Regions from separate parts of the Neobacillus sp. plas4 genome, predicted to be linked through region 2. Evidence: a T-box and tRNA genes for the amino acid it is inferred to sense, from the RefSeq annotation. Region 2 holds a T-box; the other holds one or more tRNA genes.
What was found. The T-box of region 2 lies ahead of leuS (leucine--tRNA ligase). A T-box ahead of a tRNA ligase gene usually reads a tRNA of that ligase, here a tRNA-Leu.
Positions count from the first base shown of each region.

Region 1 (7,290 bases), 1.5 Mb from region 2:
GAATCCTAAGGTGAGCGAGAGAACTCTCGTTAAGGAACTCGGCAAAATGACCCCGTAACTTCGGGAGAAGGGGTGCTTTTTGAGGTGAATAGCCTCGAAGAGCCGCAGTGAATAGGCCCAGGCGACTGTTTAGCAAAAACACAGGTCTCTGCGAAGCCGCAAGGCGAAGTATAGGGGCTGACGCCTGCCCGGTGCTGGAAGGTTAAGAGGAGGGGTTAGCTCTAAGCGAAGCTCTGAATCGAAGCCCCAGTAAACGGCGGCCGTAACTATAACGGTCCTAAGGTAGCGAAATTCCTTGTCGGGTAAGTTCCGACCCGCACGAAAGGCGTAACGATCTGGGCACTGTCTCAACGAGAGACTCGGTGAAATTATACTACCTGTGAAGATGCAGGTTACCCGCGACAGGACGGAAAGACCCCGTGGAGCTTTACTGTAGCCTGATATTGAATTTTGGTACAGCTTGTACAGGATAGGTAGGAGCCTGAGAAGCCGGAGCGCCAGCTTCGGTGGAGGCGTCGGTGGGATACTACCCTGGCTGTATTGAAATTCTAACCCTCACCCCTGATCGGGGTGGGAGACAGTGTCAGGTGGGCAGTTTGACTGGGGCGGTCGCCTCCTAAAGAGTAACGGAGGCGCCCAAAGGTTCCCTCAGAATGGTTGGAAATCATTCGCAGAGTGTAAAGGCACAAGGGAGCTTGACTGCGAGACCTACAAGTCGAGCAGGGACGAAAGTCGGGCTTAGTGATCCGGTGGTTCCGCATGGAAGGGCCATCGCTCAACGGATAAAAGCTACCCCGGGGATAACAGGCTTATCTCCCCCAAGAGTCCACATCGACGGGGAGGTTTGGCACCTCGATGTCGGCTCATCGCATCCTGGGGCTGTAGTCGGTCCCAAGGGTTGGGCTGTTCGCCCATTAAAGCGGTACGCGAGCTGGGTTCAGAACGTCGTGAGACAGTTCGGTCCCTATCCGTCGTGGGCGCAGGAAATTTGAGAGGAGCTGTCCTTAGTACGAGAGGACCGGGATGGACGCACCGCTGGTGTACCAGTTGTCTTGCCAAAGGCATCGCTGGGTAGCTATGTGCGGACGGGATAAGTGCTGAAAGCATCTAAGCATGAAGCCCCCCTCAAGATGAGATTTCCCATAGCGTCAAGCTAGTAAGAACCCTGAAAGATGATCAGGTTGATAGGTCAGAGGTGGAAGCGCGGTGACGTGTGGAGCTGACTGATACTAATCGTTCGAGGACTTAACCAATTTTTAAAAGATGAACTCGTTTTTACTAAACTTCTTCTGACATTATCTAGTTTTGAGGGAATGAACCTCAATTAAATAGTCTGGCAGCAATGGCGAGAAGGTCACACCCGTTCCCATACCGAACACGGAAGTTAAGCTTCTCAGCGCCGATGGTAGTTGGGACTTTGTCCCTGTGAGAGTAGGACGTTGCCAGGCTGTATTATATGGAGGATTAGCTCAGCTGGGAGAGCATCTGCCTTACAAGCAGAGGGTCGGCGGTTCGATCCCGTCATCCTCCACCATATTTATTCACATAGAGAAGATAATCTTCAATATATGCCGGGGTAGCTCAATTGGTAGAGCAACTGACTTGTAATCAGTAGGTTGGGGGTTCAAGTCCTCTCGCCGGCACCATGCTTTTTTAGCAGGAAAGACATCTGACGATTTCAACTTTTCCTTAACAAAAATTAGGGGATTGTATTCGTACGAGCCATTAGCTCAGTTGGTAGAGCATCTGACTTTTAATCAGAGGGTCGAAGGTTCGAGTCCTTCATGGCTCACCAAAGTTTTTTCGCTAACGCGAAGATAACTTTCCATTTGCGGCAGCAAAAAAATCACAATATGCGGGTGTGGCGGAATTGGCAGACGCACCAGACTTAGGATCTGGCGCCGCAAGGCGTGGGGGTTCGACTCCCTTCACCCGCACTTATGCTTTTTACTATTATAATGCGGAAGTAGTTCAGTGGTAGAACACCACCTTGCCAAGGTGGGGGTCGCGGGTTCGAATCCCGTCTTCCGCTCCATTATTGCCGGGGTGGCGGAACTGGCAGACGCACAGGACTTAAAATCCTGCGGTAGGTGACTACCGTACCGGTTCGATTCCGGTCCTCGGCACCATTTTTAACATGTAAAATAGGTTTATATGCGCCCGTAGCTCAATTGGATAGAGTGTCTGACTACGGATCAGAAGGTTATGGGTTCGACTCCTTTCGGGCGCGCCATATTTTGCGGGAAGTAGCTCAGCTTGGTAGAGCACTTGGTTTGGGACCAAGGGGTCGCAGGTTCGAATCCTGTCTTCCCGACCATTCTTTTACTATAATAAAATTTGGGGCCTTAGCTCAGCTGGGAGAGCGCCTGCTTTGCACGCAGGAGGTCAGCGGTTCGATCCCGCTAGGCTCCACCAAGGTTAATTTCACTCTAGTGAAATTAGATAATAAATTTTGAATAAAGTTATTGACTTTAGGTTAATAACTTGGTAAGATAATAAAGTCGTCTTGAGCGACAAACAAGAATTGTTCGCTGAACTTATAATGAGAAGAAGCGATTCAATGAAGTAGCTTTGTTCTTTGAAAACTAAACAAACAATAACGTCAACAAACAATTTTTTAGTTTTTTAAAAAAAGCTAAGCCAACGTAACAAATGAGCTATATCAACTTTCTTGGAGAGTTTGATCCTGGCTCAGGACGAACGCTGGCGGCGTGCCTAATACATGCAAGTCGAGCGAATCAAGAGGTGCTTGCACCTCTTGATTAGCGGCGGACGGGTGAGTAACACGTGGGCAACCTGCCTGTAAGACTGGGATAACACCGGGAAACCGGTGCTAATACCGGATAATTCTTTCCCTCTCATGAGGGGAAGCTGAAAGTCGGTTTACGCTGACACTTACAGATGGGCCCGCGGCGCATTAGCTAGTTGGTGAGGTAACGGCTCACCAAGGCGACGATGCGTAGCCGACCTGAGAGGGTGATCGGCCACACTGGGACTGAGACACGGCCCAGACTCCTACGGGAGGCAGCAGTAGGGAATCTTCCGCAATGGACGAAAGTCTGACGGAGCAACGCCGCGTGAGCGATGAAGGCCTTCGGGTCGTAAAGCTCTGTTGTTAGGGAAGAACAAGTACCGGAGTAACTGCCGGTACCTTGACGGTACCTAACCAGAAAGCCACGGCTAACTACGTGCCAGCAGCCGCGGTAATACGTAGGTGGCAAGCGTTGTCCGGAATTATTGGGCGTAAAGCGCGCGCAGGCGGTCCTTTAAGTCTGATGTGAAAGCCCACGGCTCAACCGTGGAGGGTCATTGGAAACTGGGGGACTTGAGTACAGAAGAGGAAAGCGGAATTCCACGTGTAGCGGTGAAATGCGTAGAGATGTGGAGGAACACCAGTGGCGAAGGCGGCTTTCTGGTCTGTAACTGACGCTGAGGCGCGAAAGCGTGGGGAGCAAACAGGATTAGATACCCTGGTAGTCCACGCCGTAAACGATGAGTGCTAAGTGTTAGAGGGTTTCCGCCCTTTAGTGCTGCAGCTAACGCATTAAGCACTCCGCCTGGGGAGTACGGCCGCAAGGCTGAAACTCAAAGGAATTGACGGGGGCCCGCACAAGCGGTGGAGCATGTGGTTTAATTCGAAGCAACGCGAAGAACCTTACCAGGTCTTGACATCCTCTGACACTCCTAGAGATAGGACTTTCCCCTTCGGGGGACAGAGTGACAGGTGGTGCATGGTTGTCGTCAGCTCGTGTCGTGAGATGTTGGGTTAAGTCCCGCAACGAGCGCAACCCTTGTTCTTAGTTGCCAGCATTCAGTTGGGCACTCTAAGGAGACTGCCGGTGACAAACCGGAGGAAGGTGGGGATGACGTCAAATCATCATGCCCCTTATGACCTGGGCTACACACGTGCTACAATGGATGGTACAAAGGGCTGCAAGACCGCGAGGTTTAGCCAATCCCATAAAACCATTCTCAGTTCGGATTGTAGGCTGCAACTCGCCTACATGAAGCCGGAATCGCTAGTAATCGCGGATCAGCATGCCGCGGTGAATACGTTCCCGGGCCTTGTACACACCGCCCGTCACACCACGAGAGTTTGTAACACCCGAAGTCGGTGGGGTAACCGTAAGGAGCCAGCCGCCTAAGGTGGGACAGATGATTGGGGTGAAGTCGTAACAAGGTAGCCGTATCGGAAGGTGCGGCTGGATCACCTCCTTTCTAAGGAATATACAGTCCTTGTGGACTGATAAACGTTGACTGTTACTTGTTTGTTTAGTTTTGAGAGTACAATTCTCTCAAAGCTTTTTTTAATCGTTCTTTGAAAACTAGATAATCGTAAGAAGAAGAAACCAAGTAAAAACCGAGTGAATTGCCATTTTAGTTTTTCTCTCTTATTAAATTAAGAGAATAACCATTTAGGTTAAGTTAGAAAGGGCGCACGGTGGATGCCTTGGCACTAGGAGCCGATGAAGGACGGGACTAACACCGATATGCTTCGGGGAGCTGTAAGTAAGCTTTGATCCGGAGATTTCCGAATGGGGGAACCCACTGCTCGTAATGGAGCAGTATCTTTACCTGAATACATAGGGTATTGAAGGCAGACCCGGGGAACTGAAACATCTAAGTACCCGGAGGAAGAGAAAGCAAACGCGATTCCCTGAGTAGCGGCGAGCGAAACGGGACATAGCCCAAACCAAGAGGCTTGCCTCTTGGGGTTGTAGGACACTCAACATGGAGTTACAAAGGAACGGGGTAGATGAAGCGGTCTGGAAAGGCCCGTCATAGAAGGTAAAAACCCTGTAGTTGAAACTTCGTTCCCTCCTGAGTGGATCCTGAGTACGGCCGGACACGAGAAATCCGGTCGGAAGCTGGGAGGACCATCTCCCAAGGCTAAATACTCCCTAGTGACCGATAGTGAACCAGTACCGTGAGGGAAAGGTGAAAAGCACCCCGGAAGGGGAGTGAAATAGATCCTGAAACCGTGTGCCTACAAGTAGTCAGAGCCCGTTCATGGGTGATGGCGTGCCTTTTGTAGAATGAACCGGCGAGTTACGATCCCATGCAAGGTTAAGTTGAAGAGACGGAGCCGCAGCGAAAGCGAGTCTGAATAGGGCGAATAAGTATGTGGTCGTAGACCCGAAACCAGGTGATCTACCCATGTCCAGGGTGAAGTCCAGGTAACACTGGATGGAGGCCCGAACCCACGCACGTTGAAAAGTGCGGGGATGAGGTGTGGGTAGCGGAGAAATTCCAATCGAACTTGGAGATAGCTGGTTCTCTCCGAAATAGCTTTAGGGCTAGCCTCACGTTGTAAGAGTCTTGGAGGTAGAGCACTGTTTGGACTAGGGGCCCTCATCGGGTTACCGAATTCAGACAAACTCCGAATGCCAAAGACTTATCCGTGGGAGTCAGACTGCGAGTGATAAGATCCGTAGTCAAAAGGGAAACAGCCCAGACCACCAGCTAAGGTCCCAAAGTTTACGTTAAGTGGAAAAGGATGTGGAGTTGCTTAGACAACCAGGATGTTGGCTTAGAAGCAGCCACCATTTAAAGAGTGCGTAATAGCTCACTGGTCGAGTGACTCTGCGCCGAAAATGTACCGGGGCTAAACGTAACACCGAAGCTGTGGATTGACATCTACGATGTCAGTGGTAGGAGAGCGTTCTAAGGGCGTTGAAGCTAGACCGTAAGGACTGGTGGAGCGCTTAGAAGTGAGAATGCCGGTATGAGTAGCGAAAGATGGGTGAGAATCCCATCCACCGTATGCCTAAGGTTTCCTGAGGAAGGCTCGTCCTCTCAGGGTTAGTCGGGACCTAAGCCGAGGCCGAAAGGCGTAGGCGATGGACAACAGGTTGATATTCCTGTACCACCTCTTTATCGTTTGAGTGATGGGGGGACGCAGGAGGATAGGGTAAGCGCACTGTTGGATATGTGCGTGTAAGCAGGTAGGCTGGTGAATAGGAAAATCCGTTCACCGTAAGGCTGAGCTGTGATGCCGAGGGAAATATAGTACCGAAGTTCCTGATTCCACACTGCCAAGAAAAGCCTCTAGCGAGATAAAAGGTGCCCGTACCGCAAACCGACACAGGTAGGCGAGGAGAGAATCCTAAGGTGAGCGAGAGAACTCTCGTTAAGGAACTCGGCAAAATGACCCCGTAACTTCGGGAGAAGGGGTGCTTTTTGAGGTGAATAGCCTCGAAGAGCCGCAGTGAATAGGCCCAGGCGACTGTTTAGCAAAAACACAGGTCTCTGCGAAGCCGCAAGGCGAAGTATAGGGGCTGACGCCTGCCCGGTGCTGGAAGGTTAAGAGGAGGGGTTAGCTCTAAGCGAAGCTCTGAATCGAAGCCCCAGTAAACGGCGGCCGTAACTATAACGGTCCTAAGGTAGCGAAATTCCTTGTCGGGTAAGTTCCGACCCGCACGAAAGGCGTAACGATCTGGGCACTGTCTCAACGAGAGACTCGGTGAAATTATACTACCTGTGAAGATGCAGGTTACCCGCGACAGGACGGAAAGACCCCGTGGAGCTTTACTGTAGCCTGATATTGAATTTTGGTACAGCTTGTACAGGATAGGTAGGAGCCTGAGAAGCCGGAGCGCCAGCTTCGGTGGAGGCGTCGGTGGGATACTACCCTGGCTGTATTGAAATTCTAACCCTCACCCCTGATCGGGGTGGGAGACAGTGTCAGGTGGGCAGTTTGACTGGGGCGGTCGCCTCCTAAAGAGTAACGGAGGCGCCCAAAGGTTCCCTCAGAATGGTTGGAAATCATTCGCAGAGTGTAAAGGCACAAGGGAGCTTGACTGCGAGACCTACAAGTCGAGCAGGGACGAAAGTCGGGCTTAGTGATCCGGTGGTTCCGCATGGAAGGGCCATCGCTCAACGGATAAAAGCTACCCCGGGGATAACAGGCTTATCTCCCCCAAGAGTCCACATCGACGGGGAGGTTTGGCACCTCGATGTCGGCTCATCGCATCCTGGGGCTGTAGTCGGTCCCAAGGGTTGGGCTGTTCGCCCATTAAAGCGGTACGCGAGCTGGGTTCAGAACGTCGTGAGACAGTTCGGTCCCTATCCGTCGTGGGCGCAGGAAATTTGAGAGGAGCTGTCCTTAGTACGAGAGGACCGGGATGGACGCACCGCTGGTGTACCAGTTGTCTTGCCAAAGGCATCGCTGGGTAGCTATGTGCGGACGGGATAAGTGCTGAAAGCATCTAAGCATGAAGCCCCCCTCAAGATGAGATTTCCCATAGCGTCAAGCTAGTAAGAACCCTGAAAGATGATCAGGTTGATAGG
Region 1 is NZ_CM170152.1:132,670-139,959, forward strand. It holds rRNA gene AC2TFD_RS00610 (23S ribosomal RNA) at 1-1,253, shown strand, start outside; rRNA gene rrf (5S ribosomal RNA) at 1,333-1,448, shown strand; tRNA gene AC2TFD_RS00620 (tRNA-Val) at 1,459-1,534, shown strand; tRNA gene AC2TFD_RS00625 (tRNA-Thr) at 1,571-1,646, shown strand; tRNA gene AC2TFD_RS00630 (tRNA-Lys) at 1,720-1,795, shown strand; tRNA gene AC2TFD_RS00635 (tRNA-Leu) at 1,856-1,937, shown strand; tRNA gene AC2TFD_RS00640 (tRNA-Gly) at 1,961-2,035, shown strand; tRNA gene AC2TFD_RS00645 (tRNA-Leu) at 2,041-2,129, shown strand; tRNA gene AC2TFD_RS00650 (tRNA-Arg) at 2,157-2,233, shown strand; tRNA gene AC2TFD_RS00655 (tRNA-Pro) at 2,241-2,317, shown strand; tRNA gene AC2TFD_RS00660 (tRNA-Ala) at 2,340-2,415, shown strand; rRNA gene AC2TFD_RS00665 (16S ribosomal RNA) at 2,669-4,218, shown strand; rRNA gene AC2TFD_RS00670 (23S ribosomal RNA) at 4,419-7,290, shown strand, end outside.
Region 1: it has a tRNA-Leu gene. The T-box ahead of leuS (leucine--tRNA ligase) is inferred to sense a tRNA for this amino acid. The anticodon was not compared.

Region 2 (7,290 bases):
GTTAAAATAAACGTTCCTCTTATAAGCTTTGACGACATAAGATAAGAATCCCTTCCTAGTGAAGAAAAAGTTTGTGTGCATATGAGCAAACGTTCAGTACGCTTTTTTTTGCACACTATTAGTAGTTTACATCTCTTTTAACAACGATGCTACTAACAACCTAAGGAATTTTCTTAAAATGTGTTGACTTATCGTTTCCTTTTCAAAAAGAGTGTTTATAATGAGATAATGCGAGGATACAATGAAATGAATATACATAAAGTTGGTGGAAGTATGCAATACGATGTTGTTGTTATTGGCGGCGGCCCTTCCGGTTTAATGGCTGCCATTGCCGCAGGGGAGAAAGGATTAAAGGTCCTATTAATCGATAAAGGAGATAAGCTGGGAAGAAAGCTGGCGATTTCTGGCGGCGGGCGGTGTAATGTCACGAATCGGCTGCCTGTTGAAGAAATCATTAAGCACCTGCCTGGTAACGGAAAATTTCTATACAGTGCTTTTTCTATCTTTAGCAATGAAGATATTATTAAATTCTTTGAAAAGTTAGGGATTGAACTAAAAGAAGAGGACCACGGGCGGATGTTCCCTGTTTCCAATAAAGCGCAATCCGTTGTGGAAGCACTGTTGAGTCAGTTGGAAAAGCTTAAGGTGAAGGTATACACCAACAGCCCTGTTGCTGACATCCATTACAGGGACGGTCATGTCTCAACCGTGATACTAAAAAATGGGACAGAAATTGAAGCGAAATCTATCGTCATCGCTGTCGGCGGTAAATCCGTTCCCCACACTGGCTCAACAGGGGACGGATATGCTTGGGCACAAAAAGCCGGTCACACCATTACAGAGCTGTTTCCAACTGAGGTGCCTGTCACCTCAAATGAACCATTTATCAAAAATAAGTCTCTTCAAGGTTTGTCTTTAAGGGAGATTGAATTAAGTGTTTTAAATCCAAAGGGAAAACCACTCATAACTCACCGGATGGATATGATTTTCACCCATTTTGGGTTAAGCGGTCCTGCAGTGCTTCGCTGCAGTCAATTTGTTGTCAAGGCAATGAAAAAATGGAAGCTAAACGAGGTTGTGATGGGGTTAGATGCTCTGCCAGATAAAAAGGAAGAAGAAATTTTTCAAGAAATAATCAAGTTAGTAAAAAGCGAGCCGAAGAAAAGCATAAAAAATACGTTAAAAGGGTTTTTACCTGAACGTTATTTGTTGTTCCTCTTAGAAACGAGTGAGATTGACCCATCAGAACAAGGTGCCATGATTTCAAACGAGAAAATCCGTGCCTTTGCAAAAAGCTGTAAACAATTTTTGATAAAAGTGAATGGAACTCTGCCGCTTGAAAAAGCATTTGTTACAGGAGGCGGTGTTTCCGTAAAGGAAATTGAACCACAGACAATGGCTTCAAAATTAATGGGTGGTCTCTATTTTTGCGGGGAGATTCTTGATGTTCATGGGTACACCGGCGGTTATAACATCACTTCTGCTTTAGTAACAGGCAGACTCGCTGGAACCAATGCAGCCCTATCCGCTAAGAAACAATACAAGGCCTGATTCTACATCAGGCCTTGTAGATGATCATTGCTGAGAAACAGTAGATTTGCTCTTCCTCTTCTTCCTCAGGCAAGGCGGCAACATTATATTTAATATCTACTAATTTCTTTTCGTCGATGCCTTTTAAAAACCGATTCATTTCTTTTTCTAAATCCTTTTCATGCTCACGATCGAACAATTTTACTTGTATCATTCAACTCTCCCTTTCTACTTTTATTTTCATTATTTCCACTTTTTCTGAAAATTAAAAATAAAAGAGTATAAAAAAAAACGATTCCTCATTGGAATCGTTTATTTCGTTTCACCCGTCCACTCAAGCATGCCGCCAATCATATTACGAACCTTGTATCCTTGGTCCTTTAAATAATAGCAGACATTTTCGCTTCTACGGCTAGAGCGGCAAATGAAGATATATTCTTTTTCTTTATCAAAGTAATCAAGGTTAGCTGGAATTTCCCCCATGCGGATATGTTTAGCACCTGGTATCATTCCTTGTGCTACCTCTTCATGTTCCCTAACATCGACAAGCTCGAGTTTCACCCCTTCTTCGAGCTTTTTCTTTAATTCTTCTGGTGTAATAATTTTAATTTCTTCCATCTTTCCCACCCCTATTTTAGATTTCCCCTGTTTGGCAGGGGGAAATCCAATTAATTAGCTACAATATTAACAAGTTTACCAGGAACGGTGATGACTTTGCGAATGGTTTTACCTTCGATTTGTTCTTTCACTCGATCATCATCCATCGCAATTCCTTCTAATGCTTCCTTGCTGGCAGCTGTTGGAACCTTTAGCTTCATCTTTACCTTCCCGTTCACTTGAATTACAATCTCAACTTCATCATCCACTAGTTTCGCTTCATCATATGCCGGCCAAGTTTCATAGGAAATTGTAGTTCCGCTATGGCCCAATTTCTCCCAAAGTTCTTCGGCAAGATGCGGTGCAACAGGAGCAAGCATTTTAACAAACCCTTCCATATACTGTTTTGGAAGAACCGTTGCTTTATAGGCTTCATTGATAAATACCATCATTTGTGATATTGCAGTATTAAATCTCAAGCCTTCGTAATCCTCTGTTACCTTTTTCACTGTTTGGTGATAAACTTTTTCTAAATTTGAGGCTTCTTCATTTTCTTGGATTTTTGGATTTAACTCTCCATTTTCCTCGACCATCAAACGCCAAATACGATCTAAGAAACGACGAGAACCGTCAAGGCCGTTTGTTGACCAAGCAATGGAAGCGTCTAATGGGCCCATAAACATTTCATATAAACGAAGTGTGTCGGCACCATGGCTGTCAACAATATCATCAGGATTGACTACATTTCCTTTTGATTTACTCATTTTTTCATTATTTTCTCCTAAAATCATTCCTTGGTTGAAAAGCTTTTGGAATGGTTCCTTCGTGTGGACCACACCAATATCATACAAGACTTTATGCCAGAAACGTGCGTATAACAAGTGAAGAACGGCATGCTCTGCACCGCCAATGTATACATCTACTGGTAGCCAGTGCTTTAATTTTTCCGGTGAAGCAAGTGCTTGATCATTATTAGGATCAATATACCGTAAATAATACCAGCAGCTTCCCGCCCATTGCGGCATGGTATTCGTTTCACGACGCCCCTTCTTGCCTGTTTCTGGATCAACGACATTTACCCAGTCCTCAATTACTGCAAGAGGTGATTCTCCTGTTCCGGAAGGTTTGATGTTCTTTGTTTTCGGTAAAGTTAATGGCAGCTGGTCCTCAGGAACTGCTGTCATTGTACCATCTTCCCAATGGATAATTGGAATTGGCTCACCCCAATAACGCTGACGGCTGAACAGCCAATCACGCAGACGGAACGTTACCTTTTTCGTTCCAATCCCCTTTTCTTCTAACCAAGAAATCATCCTTGTGATGGCTTCCTCTTTATTCAAACCATTTAAGAATTCAGAATTAATATGTTCACCGTCTCCTGTGTAGGCTTCTGTTTCAACGTCGCCGCCCGCAACAACAGGAATAATTTCTAGATCAAATTGTTTCGCGAACTCATAGTCGCGTTCATCATGTGCTGGTACGGCCATGATTGCTCCAGTACCATAACTGACCAATACATAATCCGCAATCCAGATTGGTATCTTTTTGCCGTTTGCCGGATTGATCGCATAAGCACCAGTAAATACGCCAGTCTTTTCCTTCGCTAAGTCAGTTCGTTCAAGATCACTCTTCGTCTTCACTTTGTCTAAATAAGCTTCTACCGCATCACGCTGCTGTGCTGTTGTAATTTTATCCACAAAAGAATGCTCTGGTGCAAGAACGGCATAAGTGGCACCAAATAGAGTATCAGGACGGGTGGTAAATACGGTAAACGTTTCATTATGTCCATCAATAGCAAACGTGACTTCAGCACCTTCGGAACGGCCGATCCAGTTACGCTGCATTTCTTTTAGACTCTCTGGCCAGTCAAGTTCTTCTAAGTCCTGAAGTAAACGATCTCCATAAGCCGTAATTTTTAACATCCACTGCTTCATAGGCCGGCGTTCAACCGGATGTCCGCCGCGCTCACTCTTGCCATCGATTACTTCTTCATTTGCTAAAACGGTACCTAAAGCAGGACACCAGTTCACAGCTACTTCATCGATATAGGCTAGACCCTTTTCCCATAACTTTAAGAAGATCCATTGAGTCCACTTATAGTATTCTGGGTCGGTTGTATTTACTTCGCGATCCCAATCGTATGAAAAACCTAATGATTTAATTTGTCTGCGGAACGTATTGATATTCTTCTCAGTGAACTCCGCAGGGTCGTTCCCAGTATCTAATGCATATTGCTCTGCCGGCAAACCAAAAGCATCCCAGCCCATTGGATGTAGCACATTGTATCCTTGCATTCTTTTTAATCGTGCAAGAATATCTGTAGCGGTATAGCCTTCAGGGTGTCCTACATGCAGTCCAGCACCTGATGGATATGGAAACATGTCTAATGCGTAAAATTTTTGTTTATCAAATTCTTCACTTGTCTTAAACGTTTTTTCTTCTTCCCATTTCTTTTGCCACTTCTTCTCGATATGCTGATGATCGAAACTCATAAGTGTTGCCTCCTAAAAAAAATTAAAAAAACCCCTCATCCCAAAAGGGACGAGAGGATTATCTATGTATCTTCCCGCGGTACCACCCACATTAGTGTTGTAAACACTCGCTTCATTCACCTTAACGCGGCAAACGGCAAACATTACTGGTTTCATGTTTGCAACTCATAGGCGAGTTCATGATGTACCGTGTTGACTTCCACCAGCCGTCAACTCTCTAGAAACGGATATGAATCATTACTACTCCTACTCACTGTCTTTTCATATATAAAAGTATTACGGTTATTGTATTAAATTTCCCGTTAGTATGCAAGTAACATTCACATAAAACAGTTTGACCATATGAATTATTTTTTAAACATAAGAAACCGGACTCGTCATGAGACCGGTAAATTTATGTTTGATAATTTTTTTTCTGATTTTAAAATCCTATCATACGTTAGAGTTGTAACAATAGCAATGAAGAATAAGCCTATTAAAATGAAGAATAGTGCTGACATGCTGTATAAATCAACAAGCACTCCACCAAGCAATGGTCCAACCATTCTTCCTCCAGTAGCAGTACTGTTAACGATCCCTTGATAGAATCCTTCTCGTCCCTTAGGTGCTAGTTCAAAGGCAATCGTCGGTACTGCCGGCCAAATAAACATTTCACCAATGGTTAATATAATCATCGCTACAAGGAAGCCCGTAAAGACAGTTACTTTTCCTACAATTAAAAATGATACGATAAAAAAGCCGATTCCAATAAGAATTTGTACCTTGAGTGACTCAGAAAGATGCTTCAATACTTTATTTAAAATTGGCTGTCCAAGGACAATTAATGCCCCGTTTATCGTCCACAAAAAACTATATTGCGTTAGTGAAATATTGATTTCCTGTGTATAAGATGAAATGGTAGTCGTCCATTGAACATACGCAACCCAGCACAACGCATAACCTGAACATAAAATAAGCAAAGCCTGCAGATTGATTCGACTTTTTACTACTGACTGATCCTTTGTTTTTGCTTGCTTTACTGGTACTGTTGCGATATTTCTATAACCAAAAACAGCGATTATGAAAAAGATGACGTACATAATTGTATTCGCAAGGAAAATCAGCTGAAATGAATAGTCTGCAACAAAGCCACCCAGGGAAGCCCCAATGGCCACTCCAAGGTTTTGGGCTACATAAATAGCATTAAAGGCCTTCCGTCCGCCCTCTATCCAGACACTTCCTGCCATTGCAAACATTGCAGGAAAAACAATGCCTGATCCAAAACCTATGATGGTTAAAAAGATGATATATGCTGGCCAGCCATGCCAGAACGTTAATCCAATTAGAGCTAAAAGCGAGATCCAGATTCCTAGAAGGATTGATTTATAGCCGCCGATTTTATCAAAAAGCGTGCCACCGAATAAGTTACCAATAACAGTCGCACCAGCGTTTAGCATTAGTACAACTCCAGCCACTGTTAACGATTTCCCTAAATGATCATGAATATAGATGGTATTTAACGGCCATAAAAAAGAAGAGCCCGTTACATTTACTGCCATCCCAATAATTAAAAGCCATAAGGCACGCGGCATGAAAAACGCTCCTAACATTAACTTATTTCGAGTTCCAAAAGAACATTGTATTCCCATTCCAGATTCCGCGCAATGCCTTTAGGAATTGTTGTAAAAATGAAAAAAAGCCTCGATTTAACGAGACTTTTTCGTGAATACTAAGTTAATAAATTTCATGGTTATCGCTAATTCGTTTTTCCTTGTTGAAGGCTCAATTATGATTACCGTTTTTTCTTTTTAGAAGTATCCACTACAGCTTTACCTTTATTAACTACCTTAAGTTTCTCAAAAAAGAGCTGCACATGAATATGGTTTTCGTCAATATTGGTAACGCTTGTTACCTTTCCTTTGCGCCCCTTTATTACAACATCATCACCTTCAGCAGGCACCTGTCTAAGAAGTTGGTTTAAAAGCTCATTTTTATTTTCAAAAAAATGGACAACAAACATATGCACGTCTCTCCATTCATATGAAATACACAGATTAGAATCTCCCTATAAAATATTTCATGAACGATTGATTTAGACCAACTCGGGCTTAAAAAAGCTTAGCAAATTAACACATCACCATAAATTTGCCACAATAAAAAAAAGAAAACAGCACTTCCATTGTGGAAGTGGTGTTTTCCCTCAACTTTATGGACTCTTTCTCAACTTTTCTTAATCCTTCTTAACGGGACGGTTAAGTTTGTTGATCAAAAGGGTCTATTTTTTTACTGCAGGGACTGCTGGCTGCTGTGCTGGAAAGTAGCTGTTTATAGCATGATCCTTTTTCTTTTCATTCACACTTTCAGCTTGTACAGCAGTTTTCGCTTTTTCAATTTCGGTATTAAGCTCTTCAATGCTGACACCTTTTTTCACTAACTCTTCTGTCGCAAGGCGTATTGCATTGTTAGATTGTACAACTGACTCTCTTAATGAATCCATTGAACCTTGTGGGTTATGGAATCCTGAAGAGTTCTCCGCTGCAATAATATCCCAGAACCATTGACCTTTCCGAACGAATTCCTGAGCCTGCTTAATCTTTTCTGGGCTGACTCCGGATGTAATCATCTTATTAATGTAATAGTGAGCTGTGGTAGAGATATCCTGTGCTTCATGTAAGGCACTTACGTTTGCATC
Region 2 is NZ_CM170152.1:4,771,777-4,779,066, forward strand. It holds gene AC2TFD_RS24060 (putative polysaccharide biosynthesis protein) at 1-38, opposite strand, end outside; gene AC2TFD_RS24065 (BaiN/RdsA family NAD(P)/FAD-dependent oxidoreductase) at 274-1,551, shown strand; gene AC2TFD_RS24070 (sporulation protein Cse60) at 1,559-1,744, opposite strand; gene AC2TFD_RS24075 (rhodanese-like domain-containing protein) at 1,843-2,148, opposite strand; gene leuS (leucine--tRNA ligase) at 2,199-4,619, opposite strand; T-box leader at 4,662-4,882, opposite strand; gene AC2TFD_RS24085 (MDR family MFS transporter) at 4,997-6,190, opposite strand; gene AC2TFD_RS24090 (hypothetical protein) at 6,391-6,618, opposite strand; gene AC2TFD_RS24095 (ammonia-forming cytochrome c nitrite reductase subunit c552) at 6,874-7,290, opposite strand, start outside.